4 regions of the Paenibacillus sp. Pae15 genome follow, and region 3 is predicted to be linked to each of the others. Evidence: riboswitches for the same ligand, from Rfam matches in the RefSeq annotation. Region 3 holds a riboswitch; each other region holds the start of a gene.
The links. Region 3 has a riboswitch for cyclic di-GMP ahead of NR121_RS25280 (aspartyl-phosphate phosphatase Spo0E family protein). Riboswitches for the same ligand answer to the same signal wherever they lie in the genome.

Region 1: it holds a riboswitch for cyclic di-GMP, as region 3 does, so the genes downstream of both, NR121_RS16280 (response regulator) here and NR121_RS25280 (aspartyl-phosphate phosphatase Spo0E family protein) in region 3, are expected to answer to the same signal.
Region 2: it holds a riboswitch for cyclic di-GMP, as region 3 does, so the genes downstream of both, NR121_RS14820 (hypothetical protein) here and NR121_RS25280 (aspartyl-phosphate phosphatase Spo0E family protein) in region 3, are expected to answer to the same signal.
Region 4: it holds a riboswitch for cyclic di-GMP, as region 3 does, so the genes downstream of both, NR121_RS01775 (hypothetical protein) here and NR121_RS25280 (aspartyl-phosphate phosphatase Spo0E family protein) in region 3, are expected to answer to the same signal.

The regions. Positions count from the first base shown of each region.
Region 1 is NZ_JALJRM010000019.1:49,590-53,378, reverse strand. Features, by position in the region: gene NR121_RS16295 (ABC transporter ATP-binding protein) at 1-832, opposite strand, end outside; gene NR121_RS16290 (GNAT family N-acetyltransferase) at 1,005-1,454, opposite strand; gene NR121_RS16285 (metal-dependent hydrolase) at 1,472-2,164, opposite strand; gene NR121_RS16280 (response regulator) at 2,387-2,749, opposite strand; cyclic di-GMP riboswitch class I at 2,938-3,020, opposite strand; gene NR121_RS16275 (aldo/keto reductase) at 3,263-3,789, opposite strand, start outside.
Region 2 is NZ_JALJRM010000016.1:87,957-91,745, forward strand. Features, by position in the region: gene NR121_RS14810 (O-methyltransferase) at 1-390, opposite strand, end outside; gene NR121_RS14815 (THUMP domain-containing class I SAM-dependent RNA methyltransferase) at 619-1,794, shown strand; gene NR121_RS14820 (hypothetical protein) at 1,963-2,262, opposite strand; cyclic di-GMP riboswitch class I at 2,345-2,436, opposite strand; gene NR121_RS14825 (YuzB family protein) at 2,739-2,960, opposite strand; gene NR121_RS14830 (hypothetical protein) at 3,012-3,314, opposite strand; gene NR121_RS14835 (winged helix-turn-helix transcriptional regulator) at 3,620-3,789, shown strand, end outside.
Region 3 is NZ_JALJRM010000001.1:198,216-202,004, reverse strand. Features, by position in the region: gene NR121_RS00935 (ABC transporter ATP-binding protein) at 1-440, shown strand, start outside; gene NR121_RS00930 (ABC transporter ATP-binding protein) at 430-1,041, shown strand; cyclic di-GMP riboswitch class I at 1,346-1,434, shown strand; gene NR121_RS25280 (aspartyl-phosphate phosphatase Spo0E family protein) at 1,542-1,727, shown strand; gene NR121_RS00925 (HD-GYP domain-containing protein) at 1,774-2,406, shown strand; gene NR121_RS00920 (stalk domain-containing protein) at 2,578-3,789, shown strand, end outside.
Region 4 is NZ_JALJRM010000002.1:1,073-4,861, reverse strand. Features, by position in the region: gene NR121_RS01785 (acyl-CoA thioesterase) at 1-333, opposite strand, end outside; gene NR121_RS01780 (HD-GYP domain-containing protein) at 525-1,130, opposite strand; gene NR121_RS01775 (hypothetical protein) at 1,200-1,406, opposite strand; cyclic di-GMP riboswitch class I at 1,543-1,630, opposite strand; gene NR121_RS01770 (phosphoenolpyruvate synthase) at 1,904-3,789, shown strand, end outside.

The DNA.
Region 1 (3,789 bases), on a different contig from region 3:
CCTGGCGCCACAAATAATAGCTGATGCCCAACGCTACCGCGTTTCCGATCGTAAACACGAGCAGCGTCGTAATCCACATAGAAGCCCAGCCGAGATACGCCCGTATACGGATCGGCAGCCATTCGCGCAGCAGAAGATGAAAACGATGCATCACATACCCTGTCGCTCCGCTGGCGCGCGTGTCCTCCGTACCTTCCAGATGCTCACTAAGGAAACCGTAAAATGAGGCGCTCATCTGCCTGAGCTTCCCCCAGTGGGGCACTGCAAATTTACGGATATACTGGATAGCGGCAATGGCAAAAACCACAAAAAAAAGCATCCCCGTGCCGATCAGCCAGCCTTCCCGGAACAGCAGCACCAGCATGCCTGCAACCAGCACGACATTGCTTACCAGCATGATCACGAAATTGGAGAAAAAATTGGACAAATTGTTGATATCCCCATCTACCCGCTCAATGATGGCTCCGGAGGTTTGCGACTTGTGAAACGACATATCCAGCTTCAAACAGTGCGCCGCCACGGCCTCGCGCAATTGGTTCGTTGCAATCCAACCAACGTTGGCCCCCACATAGGACGCCCCAACCGCCACGGCTTGCTGCACCAAGGTAACGCCAATAAATAACACGGCGGCAAAGACCAGCGGCCTGCTGCTCTCCTGCCATTGCGCCGTATCGATAAAGTAGCGGATGATTTGCGGATTGACGAGCTGCATCACGATGCCGCTTAACAGCAGCACCGCAAGAACGGCCATGCTTTTCATCTGCGGTTTCAGATACTGGCGCAGCAAGCCGGCATATTCTCTGGCCGGAATTTTAGGAATCACCTTTTTCATACTCTCCCGCAGCCCCCTTTGCGTAAAAACATTGCAGCCTGCCGACGAGCCTAATCCACGACAGATCGTAAGGAAAAAATAAAAAGCCGCCGCGTCAATGGAGCGGAAGCTTACAGAATACAGAGTACACGATATAGTAAATAATGATATCCACTTTTGGGACTTCTCAGCCTTAACCGGTCAACTGCTTGCGCATGCGCACGTGCCATATGCCCGCGTCAAGAAAAGGTTCGGGAGAGATCGTTTCATAGCCCAGCTTGCGGTAAAATGGCTCCGCCTGTGTCTGTGCATCCAGGATGACCGCAGGCACACCTTGCGACCGGATATCCTCCTCCATCGCCTGGATGAGCAGGCGGCCGATCCCCCGACCGCGATAAGGAGCAAGCACCGCGATCCGCTGGAGCTTCGCCGTCCGGGAGTCATACATCCGCCAGCGTGCAGTCCCGACCGGCTTCTCGCCGTCCGCCGCGAGAAAATGCCGGCACGCCGACCATGAGACGTCGAACTCATCCATTTCAAGGTCAGGCGGAACCTGCTGCTCTTGTACAAAAACGTTCATGCGAACGGAAAAGCAGTCATTCAGCTGCTCCTCCGTATGTACGGGTATAATGTTCAGATTCAAGCCGAAACCTCCCGGGTCTATGAAAGCGTCCAAACTTCACCCGGACGCAAAGCTTTGCCGGTAATCCCTTTTGACGTGAGGCTGTCGGCGAACGCTTGCGCATTCTGTCTGATCGGCGGGAACGTATTGAAATGCAGCGGCACGACGGTCTTGGCCTTCAGCCATTCTGCAGCAAGAGCCGCATCCTGAGGTCCCATCGTAAACACGTCGCCGATCGGCAGAAACGCCACATCAATTTGGTTGCGCTCGCCAATGAGCTTCATGTCGGAGAACAGTGAGGTATCCCCGCTGTGAAGAAGCGTCAAACCGTTCCACCGGATGATAAAGCCGCCCGGCATGCCTCCATAGATGATCTTCTTCTCTTCTTCGAGCACGATGCCGGAGCTGTGAAAAGCCTGGATCATCTCGATCTCCGCATAGCCCAGAGAGGTACGGCCGCCAATGTTCATAGCAAACGTCTTCGCTCCCTGCCAGCTCATATACGTTGCCAGCTCGAAGGTGGCAACGACGGTGGCATCATTGTTTTTTGCGATCGGCATGGTATCCAGAATATGGTCCGGATGTGCGTGGGTAAGCAGGATGTGCTCCACTTTGATATCCTCCGGCTTGGTAGCTGCCAAAGGATTGCCGGAAATAAACGGATCAATGATCAGAGAGTGTCCTTCGTGACTGAGCTGCACGCAAGAATGCCCATGATAGCGAATTTCCATAATGGTTACTCCTCCTTGGTATGGGAATCGGGTTACTTTAGGACAAGCATCGTATGTACATTGTAACAAAGAACCCGCCATAAACTCAAAAAAGAAAAACGTCCGCAAGATCATCGGACGGTTCATGGGTGCGCTAGCCCCACCCCTCATCTTTCACGATTTCAAAGGCGGACCGTAAACTTTCCATCCCATACCCAACGCCTATTTGAAAAACCGGCCGGTTCATCCGGCAAAAGCCTTCAATAATGCCTCCCTTACACGGTCTTTGCTGAAGGGCTTGACGATAAAATCGATGGCCCCCATAGAAACCGCACGAATCAAAAGCGCCTGCTGCCCCATCGCCGACACCATGATGACTTTGGCATCCGGGTCCATCGTCTTGATTTCCTTCAGCGCCGTAAGGCCGTCCATCTCCGGCATGGTTATGTCCAGCGTAACCAGATCCGGTTTAAGCTCGGAATAAAGCGTCAGGGCCTCCAGCCCGTTGCTTGCCTCCGCCACGATTTCATACCCAAATTCGATCAGGGAATTTTTGAGAATCATACGCATAAATAAAGAATCGTCTACGATAATAATTTTTTTCACGCCGGATTACCCCCACTTGTATGATGTATGTACGCAAGGATAAGTGGCAGCACGGTCCTATAATGGCAAGTGATCAGTCAAGCTGATTTGTAACACTCGAAAAAACTTGAGATGAGATGCCGGGTCACTAAAAAAAGACCTCCCGTTTGCCGTAAAGGAGGCCCGTATCAGACGATTTCCTCCGGTCCTTCGGCAACTGGCTGACGTAGTTTGCACATTAGTCCCTTTAGCATTGCGTCCTTGACTTTTACCAGGGTTGCCTTAGTCGAGTGAACCGATAATCAAATGTATTATAGCATCCTATGGTGAAAATACAAGAGCGAACTCTCGGCCTGAATAAGGTTAAACGGCTCTTCTTTTCTTATCTATAATTATACCTGTTCGCTCCAGGCATTGCCACAATTTTGTCAATTTTTATCAGTAAGCTGTAGAGCGCCATGTTTAATATGAGAATCCCGGATGTCCGCTGCTTATGCTGCCTCTGACGTGCCCGTCCCTCTTCAGCATCCGGTTTCATCTTGAATGGGCAGCTTCCTCGGATCGGTCTGTCGCCAATGGGGGTTCAGGAGATAGTGCGGAAATCTCCTTTCTCCACTCCGGAGTCATGTCTATGTTCAGCGCTCCAAGCGAGGGCTCCAACTGTTCAACACTGCGGGCGCCAATGATCGGGGCCGTGATCCCGGGATGAGACATGACCCATGCCACCGCTAATGAAACCGGATGAACGCCATGCTCATCCGCGTACCGGGTGAAGCGGTCCGCCGTCTCGTAATAGCCTGCATCGGCATAACGAAGCTTGTAATTCGCCTGCTCAACGAGCCGCCCCAGTTCAGGCTTTCGGCCGACACCGTATTTCCCTGTCAACAGTCCGCCTCCCAGAGGGCTGTAGGAGATGACGCCCATCCGCTCGGATTGAGCCATCGGCAAAATTTCGACCTCCGCCTGACGTTTCACCAGGTTGTACATCGGTTGAATGCATTCAAACCGGGCAAGGCTTTCCCTGGCTGAAATCCCAAGCGCCTTCGCGATCTGCCAAGCCG
Region 2 (3,789 bases), on a different contig from region 3:
GTCGAACTTCCGTCCCTCCGCATCGAGCGCCTTCAGACTGTCCAGCGCCTCACCGATCCGATACTCCACGTTCCCGCCAAATCCTGCTTCGCTTACATGCTTGAAAGCCAGATCCGCATATTCCTGCTTCAACTCCAGCGAGACCAGTTTACCGTCATGCGGCAGCCCCCGTGCCAGACAAATTCCGCTGTATCCCCCAAGCGCTCCGATCTCCAGCACCTCTTTGGCCCCTGTAATGCGCACAAGCATAGTCAAAAGCCGCCCGTAACCGGCGGCTACCGAGATTTCCGGCATATCGTTGGCCCGGATGCCTTCATTAACCCGCTCCAACAGCTCATCCGGTTCAAAAAATCCTTCCAGGTACTGCTCTGCCGTTATTGATGTTGTCATGGTTTTCCTTCCTTCCCGTTTTGGGCCGGCCCGCGCCCATGCACGATGGTTTGCGCCAATAGGCGAAACCCTGCAATGCGGCGCCAATACCCGCCATAATGGCTTTGTGTCATTGTATAATCACCGTCAATCGCCTATACTAATTAATTGTATGGCTTTTCCAGACTTAGTTCAACCTGCTGATATTCGGAGTTTTCCCTTTCATAACAGATACGGAGTGAGTTCAACATGTCGTCAGATTCCATTGAAATCATCGCCACCTCCCCTATGGGGCTCGAGGCCGTTGTAGCCAGAGAAGTGCGCAATCTCGGCTACGATCAAGTCACGGTTGAGAACGGACGCGTAACGTTCGTAGGTGATTATTTAGCCATATGCCGCGCCAATTTGTGGCTTCGCACGGCCGACCGCGTACTCGTCAAGATGGGCCAATTCAAAGCCGCTACTTTCGACGAGCTGTTTGAAGGCGTCAAGGCGCTGCCTTGGCCGGACTGGATTCCCGAGGACGGGGAGTTTCCTGTGGAAGGACGGTCGCACAAGTCACAGCTGTCCAGTGTTCCCGCGTGCCAGGGTATCGTCAAGAAAGCGATCGTCGAAAGCATGAAACGGCGGTACGGTACGGAGTGGTTCCGCGAAACCGGCGGCCGCTTCGTCATCGAGGTGTCGCTGCTCAACGACATCGCTACATTGACGCTGGACACAACCGGCCCCGGACTTCACAAGCGCGGCTACCGCAAGCTGGTCACGGAAGCCCCGCTGAAAGAAACCATGGCCGCAGCCTTGGTCCTGCTGAGCCGGTGGCAGGCCGAACGCCCGCTCTATGACCCCTTCTGCGGATCGGGCACGATACCCATCGAAGCCGCAATGATCGGATGGAATTTGGCCCCGGGCTTAAGACGCAGCTTCAACGCCGAGAAGTGGCCGCTCATTCCTAATGAATTATGGTCTCAAGCCCGCGAAGAAGCTTACGATCTTGTAAAGGATGACATCCCGCTCCAGATTACGGGCTCCGATATCGACCGGAAAGCGATCGATGTCGCTTTGGCCGCCGCGAAGGCGGCCGGCCTGGCAAAGGAGCTGACCCTGCAGGTGCTCCCGGTTGCCAAGGTCATGCCGCGGGGAGATTACGGATGTATCATTACGAATCCGCCGTATGGCGAACGTCTGGGCGACCACGGTGAAGCGGAACGGGCTATTCGCCAGTTCAGCCATTTATACGGGCAGCTGCCTACATGGTCCGCCTTCATCCTGAGCCCGAACAAACAGCTTGAGCATCATATGGGCCGTAAAACCGACAAGAAACGCAAGCTGTTCAACGGCCGCATCGAATGCAGTCTTTACCAATATTTCGCCCCCGGCGGTTTATACGGTTGGCGCAGCAACAAGGCGGCTCCTTCCGAACAATAACATTCGGGACCTTGCCGTACTGTGATCGTCTTAAGCTTCTTCATCTTTCCATGTTTATGCTGAAGCAGCCCGGACATATCATATAAGCATGCAAAAGAACCGCTTCAAAGGCACTTCGCCTTATCCGCGGTTCTTTTTGCGATATCGGTTATTCTTCTATTCCGGCAATCAGGCGTGACGAACCAGAGACTCCCTGCAGCTCAAATAATCGAATAGCGGCATGAATATGTCATTATCCGCTTCGCATCTTACAGACAGCTTGACTTCGCCGCACCAGTAAAAATTCACGATCTGATGGCTGCGCCCCTTAACCATTTCGACGTCCCAGCACGGCGCCATCAGTTCGTAAACCTCACGGTTAATGAACATTTTCGGACCTTCGTTCGACAAAAACACGCCTACGAAATCATTCCCTACTTTCGTGTAAAAGCCTTTTCTTGACATGATGCTCCGATCCTGACCCTGCATCCGTTTCCACTCCTTTTTCAAAAACAAAGAGACTCTCAACCTACGGGTACAGGAGTAGCAAATGGATGCGTCGCTCCTTACCTTCGGCAACTGGCTGGCTTGGCGCCGGAATCAGCGCTTTAGCCCCTATAGCTTTGCGTGCCCAGGCTTTCGCCTGGTTTGCCTTTATCGAGTTTGCTCGAATAATGTCTTCAAATGAACTTCATTTCCTTAAGAATAAAAGATAAGACCTAAGAGATACATAATTCAAAATTCCTATTTTCACCAAATATATTGAGTCTTTGGAACTATTTTCAATATATAACAGCCCAATTTCTCCTATAAGGAACCGATACGGGCCAAAATGATGAGGTACTTAACTCCTTAAAAAGACGGATGATAAAGAAAAAAAGCGGACTCCGAAACGCTTATAAACCCGCAGCAACCTGCGGTCAGGACCTGACCTGAACATAAGCGCGTAGGTATCCGCTATGAAGTCACTTCACATATTTACTGGCCTTTTCGATCGCTTCGTCCTCCGTCTTGCCGGTAACGTACCGGCCATTGACGAAGATGAAGGCAAAGCGCGAACAGGGCCCGCAGTACGATTTGCACCCCACCTTGATTTCTGCGTCGGGGGCCAGCTTCTGCAGCTTGGGCAAAGCCGTTTTTAATCTCATATGCTTGCATTTATCGCAAATACGTATATCGTTGGCCATACGGGGGCTTCCTTTCTATTGCATTAACCCATTGCGGAACCCGCTAAACAATCAGTGGTCGCCGTGGTTGCCTTTGCCCGGATTGGTCACCGAAAAGCCTTCCTCAGGCACATAGAAGTAATCGATGCGAATACCGTCCAAAAACGGCTCGTCCTTCTGAAGAATCACATCGATGCCTTTGTCGGTCGAGACGACGACATCGTTTTCCGTAGGCTTGTCCAATTTCATACCGTAATGCGCATGATCTCCGTGTGAATGCGTCACGTATACGCGGAGCTTCAATTCTTTGTCTTCCTCTTTCTCTATTTCGGCCAAAAGCACTTTGGCGGCATTGCGCGAAATTTTGCATTTCATGATTTCCATCTCCCAGCACTTATCGTTTTCACCTTATTGTATAGAAACTTGGTGGTGAAAGCAACTTTCACGTATCATGATCTCACGCAGCTGCGTCCAGCCGGGAACCGGCTTCACCCTTTTCATACGCGCTTTCTCCCTATCAAACGGTATCGCCGCTGCATTTGCTATTCTATGGCTTGTTATATAAAATGGAAAGGAGTGAAAAAATTCGGATATTATTACATTTTCATATCATTACTTACCACAAGGTTACTGCCTCTCGGCACCTACACAGACATAGCCATACGGAAAGGATGAGAACCATGTCCATGCGGGAAAACGAGCAGCTCAAACAGCGTCAGTCCAGCAGTTCTATTCCGGTGAAGCCGGTTCATATCGAGTGCTCCATCGAAAAAGCGCTCGATGTTATCGGAGGCAAATGGTCATTTCTCGTCATTCGCGAATTGTTCGGCGGTACCAAACGGTTTGGCGA
Region 3 (3,789 bases):
GCGGTGCAAAGCTTGTCATTGCCGATGAACCGACTCCCGGTCTCGACGCCGGCGTTGTCAAGGAGACGCTCGGCTTCTTCAAAGAGCTGGCTGATCAGGGATGCGGTGTGTTGTTCATCACTCACGATATCGAAGCAGCCCTGCAGATCGCTCATAAAGTAGCCATCATTTATGCCGGCACGACCGTAGAGACGGCCCGTCCGGACGATTTCGCCGGCAGCGGGGAAAAGCTTCGGCACCCTTACAGCAAGGCATTGTGGAGAGCGCTCCCGCAAAACGGTTTTGAGCCGATCCCGGGCTTTCAGCCGCATCCGGATGCGCTCCCTGAAGGCTGCAGGTTTGCTCCGCGCTGTCCGATGGCTACGAACGAATGCATGAACTCTCTGCCCGAGATGCGATGGCTGCGCGGCGGATCGGTGAGGTGCATCCATGCTTCTTGAAGGGCGAAATCTGGGTTTTCATTACGAAAGGGCCTCTTGGATATTCAGGGGGATAGACATCATGATCAAGCCCGGTGAAGTGGTAGGGCTGGTCGGGCCAAGCGGCTGCGGCAAGTCCACTTTAGCCCGCATGCTGGCCGGCTATGAGAAGCCCAAGGAGGGAAGCGTTCTGTTGAATGGCGCTCCTCTGCCTTCCAAAGGCTTTCTTCCGGTTCAGCTGATATTTCAGCATCCGGAAAAAGCGGTCAACCCGCGATGGCTCATGCGGTCCGTACTGAAGGAGAGCTGGGACCCCGATGAACAGCTTCTTGCCTCTTTAGGCATTGAGGAGGAATGGCTAAACCGGCGTCCCGGCGAGTTGTCCGGCGGCGAGCTCCAACGATTCTGTATCGCCAGGGCCCTTGGTCCTAACACCCGTTTTTTGATTGCCGACGAGATTACCACGATGCTCGATGCCATAACCCAGGCCCAAATCTGGCATGCGGTGCTAGAGGCGGCCGAAAAGCGCGGTATGGGAATGCTTGTGATCAGTCATGATAAGCATTTGATCGGACGGGTTTGCACCCGGGTAATGAAATGGGGCTCTTCAAGGACGCTTTAGGGGGTTGACAACAAGCCGCGAAATATAAAACTTCCGAACCGGCAGGGGACTGGAAATCGGCATGTAAAACACACCAGCTGCGAATTTAGTTTCGTACTGGTGTTTTTTTAATGTAAAAAGACCTAGATGATATTCTAAAATATAGTACTAAAGACTCGTAAAAATGATAGTCAAATTGTGGAAAATGTGTTAGAATAAAAGAAAAGATGTCGAAACACCATAAATTAACACTATCCATGTCGATAGTTTTGACGATATACATATTTCTTTTGCACCAAATGTAAACAATGTACAACCAATGATAGTCCGATCAAGGCACAGCCATTGAAAAGTGGTGTCGCAAAGCTAAAGGGGCTAACGTGTGGAAACACACCATGCCAGCCAGCCGCCGGAATGAGGAAGAAAACCCTTCATTCGGAGGGTTTTCTTTTTTATTGTAATCGAAAAAGATGGCTTCGTTAAAAAGAGGATGTTGTAGCCTGTGAGGATGGTGAGAGGCCATGTACGGTGTTTTTAATGAAAAGCGATTGAAACATTTATCGGAAGAAATTGAGAGAATTCGATTCAAAATGCATGGCATATTCAACATCAAGCTTTGTTTATCCGATCCGGAAGTTAAAGCATTAAGCAAGGAATTGGATTGTGCGGTGATCAGATACCAAGAGTATATCAAGCGATTGACATGAATGAAATAAGGACAATGAGAGGTATTTTACGGAAAGGGTGATGTCAGTGAACGGTGAACAGGCGGTAAACGGACTAACACAATTGCTGGTCAAAGATATAGTGACCTATGAGCATAGTATAAGGGTTGGAAAAATGGCCAAGCTGATGGCGGCCTATCTGAACTTTGATGAATTGCAAACCCAAAAATTGATTGCAGGATGCTGTTTACACGATATTGGCAAGGTACACATCCATGACTCCATTTTGAAAAAGAAATCCTCGCTCACACAGGAAGAGTGGAAATATATGAAGTGTCATGCTTTTTTCGGAGTTCAGATGGCCATCATGGAAGGAATTACCGATCAGGATGTCATCGATACCATTCATTATCATCATGAGCGTTGGGACGGTACAGGCTACCCCAGCGGCTTGAAGGGAAACGACATTCCTGTATATGCCCGCATTTGTTCGATATTGGATGCTTTCGACTGTATGATATCGGATCGCCCCTATAAAAAAGGGATGTCCATACAGCACGCTCGCGAAGAACTGCTGAACCAGAGTTATTCGCAATTTGACGGTCATTATGTTCAGGTGTTTCTCACCATCCAGGATATGATATTGGAACATATTCAAAGAGACTCCGTACATTCGTTCGCCTATCATACGAGAGCTATATATCATTCGGGAATCGTATGACGATGAGATGAGTAGGTCACCGCCGGTGGCTTATTTTGGCTTTTGACAGCTGAAAATGTTACAAATTATTGTTTTTTGATAGGACGGAAGGAAAATGAGGGGAAGGTAATGAATTAAAATTAATGAAGGGCAGGAAGAGCCGAAGCATACAAGATTGGAGGGAAATCAGAAGTGAAGAAGGTTCTTACATCCACGACATGGAAGGTATGGCTTGCCTTTTGGATGATGATCGCCATGCTGACCATTCCGGCCCCGAGAGCGGACGCGGAATCGTTCTCCTATTTCGGGTATCCGAAAGGAACGGTGGGCATATCCAAGCCAACCATCGGTTTTGAGCTTGGCGAAAGGAACGGACTGCAGGTTGGTTCGTTTAGTATGAAGCTGGATCAAAAGCTTGTTTCGGGGACTTTTGATAAAGAAACGATGAGTTTTACATATACACCGACTGCGGGATTAACGCCAGGGGAGCATTCGGTTGAAGTGCAGCTGCAATTTACCGGTTATCAGACGGTTCATTTGAATTGGACGTTCACGGTAGCAGACAACCCTATAAGCGAAGTTCCCGCCGCATACTCACAGACCCGTCAACTGGGTCTGAAAGCGATCAACGATTATCGCATGCTTTACGGATTAAAGCCGGTCAAGCTCAACGGGAATCTGACGTTAGCTGCCCAACTCCATGCTCAATATTTGTTCACGAACCGTGCAGGGGAGACGACGCCTTCGGTTTCGCTGCATGATCAAAAGAAGGGATTGCCCGGTTATATAGGAGCCACCCCTTCCGAGCGTGCGGTTTATGCCGGATATTTTCGCGGCGTCGGAGAAAATGTTTCTTTTAAAACGGGAAATCTCGTGGATTCCATCGACCAGCTGTTTGATGCGCCGTATCACCGCAAGCCCTTTTTAATGCCGCATGTTACGGAAGCAGGTATAGAGATGGTCGGGGATTATGTCGTCATCATGTTTGGCTATGGGGAAAACTCCGAAACGGAGATGACGGTCTCTCCTGCCCCCGGGGATCCCTATGTTCCGCTGATTTTTGACGGTTACGAAAATCCGGATCCAATACGTATGCATGCGTCAAGAGATTATCCCGTCGGGTATCCGCTTAAGGTAGTCGTAACGGGAAAAGGCGTTGGCGAAGTCCAGTTGCTTGAAGCGACTTTGAAGGATGAATCGGGTCAACCGGTGAAGCTGCTGCAAAACAGTCCGAGCAATGACGATCATTTAACCAACAGCGTCATCTTAATTCCACCCGAGCCCCTAAAGCCAGACACTTCATATGCTGCATATGTGAAGCTGGGCGTAACAGTGAACGGGGCATCCCAAACGCTCGAGAAAGCCTGGAATTTTCATACGGAGCCGATTCGCGGCATCGGGAAG
Region 4 (3,789 bases), on a different contig from region 3:
AAGGAATGACGTCGCGGCAATGGTGCGCTCCCCCGTTTTCAAATCCTCGGTAATCACTTTGACAAAGACCTCCATTGAGCTTCTTCCCGTCCAGGTTACGAAGGATTCCAAGCATACCGAATCTGTTGTTCGAACCGGTGACAAAAAGTCGACAGAATCCGTCGAAGCCGTCACGACGTTTCTGCGGCAGTGCTTGGAAGCCGCGATAGAAGCGATATCATCGATATAGGCCATCAGCTTTCCGCCAAACAGCGTATTGTGATTATTGACATCCGTCGGAAATACTCGGGATGTTTTGTAGCATCTAGATTCCTTGACATATCTTTGTTCCATATACAGTCTGCCGGCTCCTTCATGTTCATGTACATCATCCGTACGCGCATGTACGTTTTGAACACATTATGCAGGCTAACCCAGATGTTGTCAATGCTGTGTCGCTTCCCGTTTGCCCAAATCCGGCGCCGTTGGAGAAAAACGAATGTAAAAAAGCCCCCCGGATTAATCACAGGAGGCATTTGGTATATTCAACCGTAATATTCTTCTCTCCATTTGCCGAAGCTGGAGAATGTCTTTAATTCATGCGACGGGATGCTCAGGAAAACCTGAACAAGGTTTTTGTCAAATTGCTTCCTGCTCTGATACCACAGCTCTTGCTTGGCTTCTTGAACGGATAAACCTTTTCTGTGAGGACCGTCCTGCAGCATGTCATCAAAAGCATCAAGGATAGAGCAAATTCGCGCAAAAGTCGGAATAAACTCACCGCGCAAGCCATAAGGATAACCGGACCCATCCCAGCGTTCGCGGTGGTATTTAATGATTTCAATAATATTCAAATCATGAATTCCTTCTTTTTGCGCCAGATTTGCTCCGAGCACAGGATAACGTTTCATGGTTTCCCATTCTTCTACCGTCATACCTGTTTTCTTTGTAATAATATCCGTTGGAATAAAAATCTTGCCAATGTCATGAAGCAGACATCCTACGACCAGACTACGTGTTTGTTCCTGATTGAAATGAAGATAGGATGCCATGATTCTCGCCATTTTGCCAACCCGCATGCAATGTTCGTATGTATTTAACTCTTTCTTCATCAATCTAAAAAGAATGTACAGCAATCGTTCATTTTTCATGACTTACTCCTCCATACCATGAAACTGATCCATGCAGACTTCATGTGAAACCGTCCCGTATGTCAATCATCAACTGGTCTTTTTTTCCTTTTTTCTTGATAATTCTTTAAAAATAAAATCGATTTCTTCCTTAAGATCGGCTGCCCTTTCAAATTCAAAATTAACGCGAGCCACCTTTAATTCAGCTTTCAGGTTAGTGTAGTGGTGTTTTAATTCCTCATAGGTTTGGTTTCGAATCTCATCCAATCCCATTGCAGGAACTCGGCCAAGATACATTTTCACTCTCTCCTCTCATCAATGATTTCACAAAACACGGACCAACTCATCTACTTAGAGTGACGATGGAAGAATGCTACATAATACGTCCCAAAACCAAAAAATCCCCCGAAATTGGAGGATTGATGATCCGGATTTCGGTAACTGGCTGGCATAGTGTTTATCACACTGAAGCCCCTGTAGCTTTGCGACCCCACTTTTCAATGGGTGTGCCTTTATCACTTTTCAAAGGAGATTAGTTAGAAAAAACTAGATATTATCTAACAATGTTCGACATATTCAATCAAATTCCTTTTTTATAGTAAAAATTTTCATTTTTATACTATATATTGTGAATGGAAAAGCCTCTCCTCATGTAAACCATCGATTGGAGAACGGCTTTCGCCGGGGGATGGAATAATATGAAAATCAGCAAAAAAATGGTTGACAACTCAGTGACAAGATCAATATATTGGGAACCAATGCAAGCTGCCATTTCGTATTAAGGAGTTGGAAAAATGCCAACGATATATGTGCTGAATTTTCAGAGTATTGATAAATCCCATCTGCCGGCTGTGGGCGGAAAAGGAGCCAACCTCGGGGAGCTGACAAGAGCCGGCTTCCCGGTACCGCAGGGTTTTTGCGTGACAACTGCCGCCTACCGCCAATTCATTCAATCCAGCCGGGAGATGAAGGAACTGTTCGATCAGTTGGACCGCGTCAGCCATGAACAATTGGAGCAAATACGTATATTGGGACAGCGTATTCGCGAACATCTCACCTCCCTTTCGATGCCCAACTCTGTAAAATCGGCTATTTCAAAAGCGTGGGAAACCGCTGGGAAAGCTCAAGCTTATGCTGTTCGTTCCAGCGCTACGGCTGAGGATCTGCCGACGGCCTCGTTCGCGGGACAGCAGGATACTTATCTGAATGTTTGCGGACTGGAGCAGCTGCTCAACGCCGTACAAAACTGCTGGGCCTCACTGTTTACAGACCGGGCGATCTCGTATCGCGCCAAAAACGGCTTTAACCACCGTTCAGTGTTTATTTCCGTTGTTGTTCAACACATGATTTTCCCGGAGGTGTCCGGAATTATGTTTACGGCGGATCCGGTCACGGGACATCGCGGAACGGTATCGATCGATGCAAGCTTCGGTTTGGGAGAAGCCCTCGTATCCGGTTTGGTTACTGCGGATTTGTATCAGGTGCGTGCAGGTGAAATCGTAAAAAAACAGGTTTCCAAGAAGGAAACAGCCATATATGCCGTGCCGGAAGGAGGAACGGTTGCTCAGCATCTCCCTCCGGAGAAACAGCAGCTGCAGGCTTTAACGGATCATCAAATCATTCAACTGGCAATATTGGGTAAAAAAATTGAAGCTCACTATGCCTCGGAGCAAGATGTGGAGTGGGGTTTTGCCGACGGTCAATTTTATATTCTCCAAAGTCGGCCGATTACATCGTTATATCCAGTACCGCCTGTCTCAGATAATCAATTGCATGTATTTATAAATTTCGGCTACATTCAAATGATGACTGATCCAATGAAACCGCTGGCTATATCCGTTTTGAGCCGCCTTCTTCATTTTATAAAGAAAAATCCTGCTTCATCCGAACCGTACATCCTGCATCATGCAGGGGGAAGAATGTTTGCTGATTTTACCGCTCCTCTTTCTATAAGGCCTGTTCGAAACAGAATGCTAAAAATATTCAAGGGCATGGATGAATCCATAGCGTCAGCTTTGGAGGAAGTCATGAGCCGAGAAGCCTTTCGCCATCGATCCATACCGATAGGCACAATATTACGCACGGTCAGTAAACTGGCGCCGATCATCATTCCCTTGGCATTGAAAGTAATCAATCACCGGTTTGTGCAAGATCCCGCAAAGGCGAACAGAAAGGCCTCCGCCCTTATTGATCGTATCACTCGTGAAACCGGGATCCATGTATTTTCCGCCTCAGGGGCGGACAGGATTCGCGCGATCAGGAAGAGTATCGAGAAAATGCCCAAGGTGATTCCCAGAGTGGCCGTCTATTTTATTGCAGGTGTCCTGGCTTCCGGAACGCTTAAAAAGAAGCTGTACAAAAGGGTGGGGAAAGAACGGGCAGATAGGTTGTTGAATCCATTGTACAAATCTCTTCCCGGCAATGTGACAACCGAATTCGGCTTGGCGTTGGGAGACCTTGCCGATAAGATACGAAAGTATCCCGGCTTAATTGATTATTTGCAGAAAGCAAGCAGCGACCATTTCGATGAAAAATTGGGCGAGATTCCGGGCGGGGATGAATTTAAATTAGAATTGGAGAGCTTTCTTCAGAAATACGGTATGCGGTGTGTGGGTGAAATTGACATCACCAGACCAAGATGGCGCGAGGAGCCTACCCAACTGATCCCTTCCATTATCAG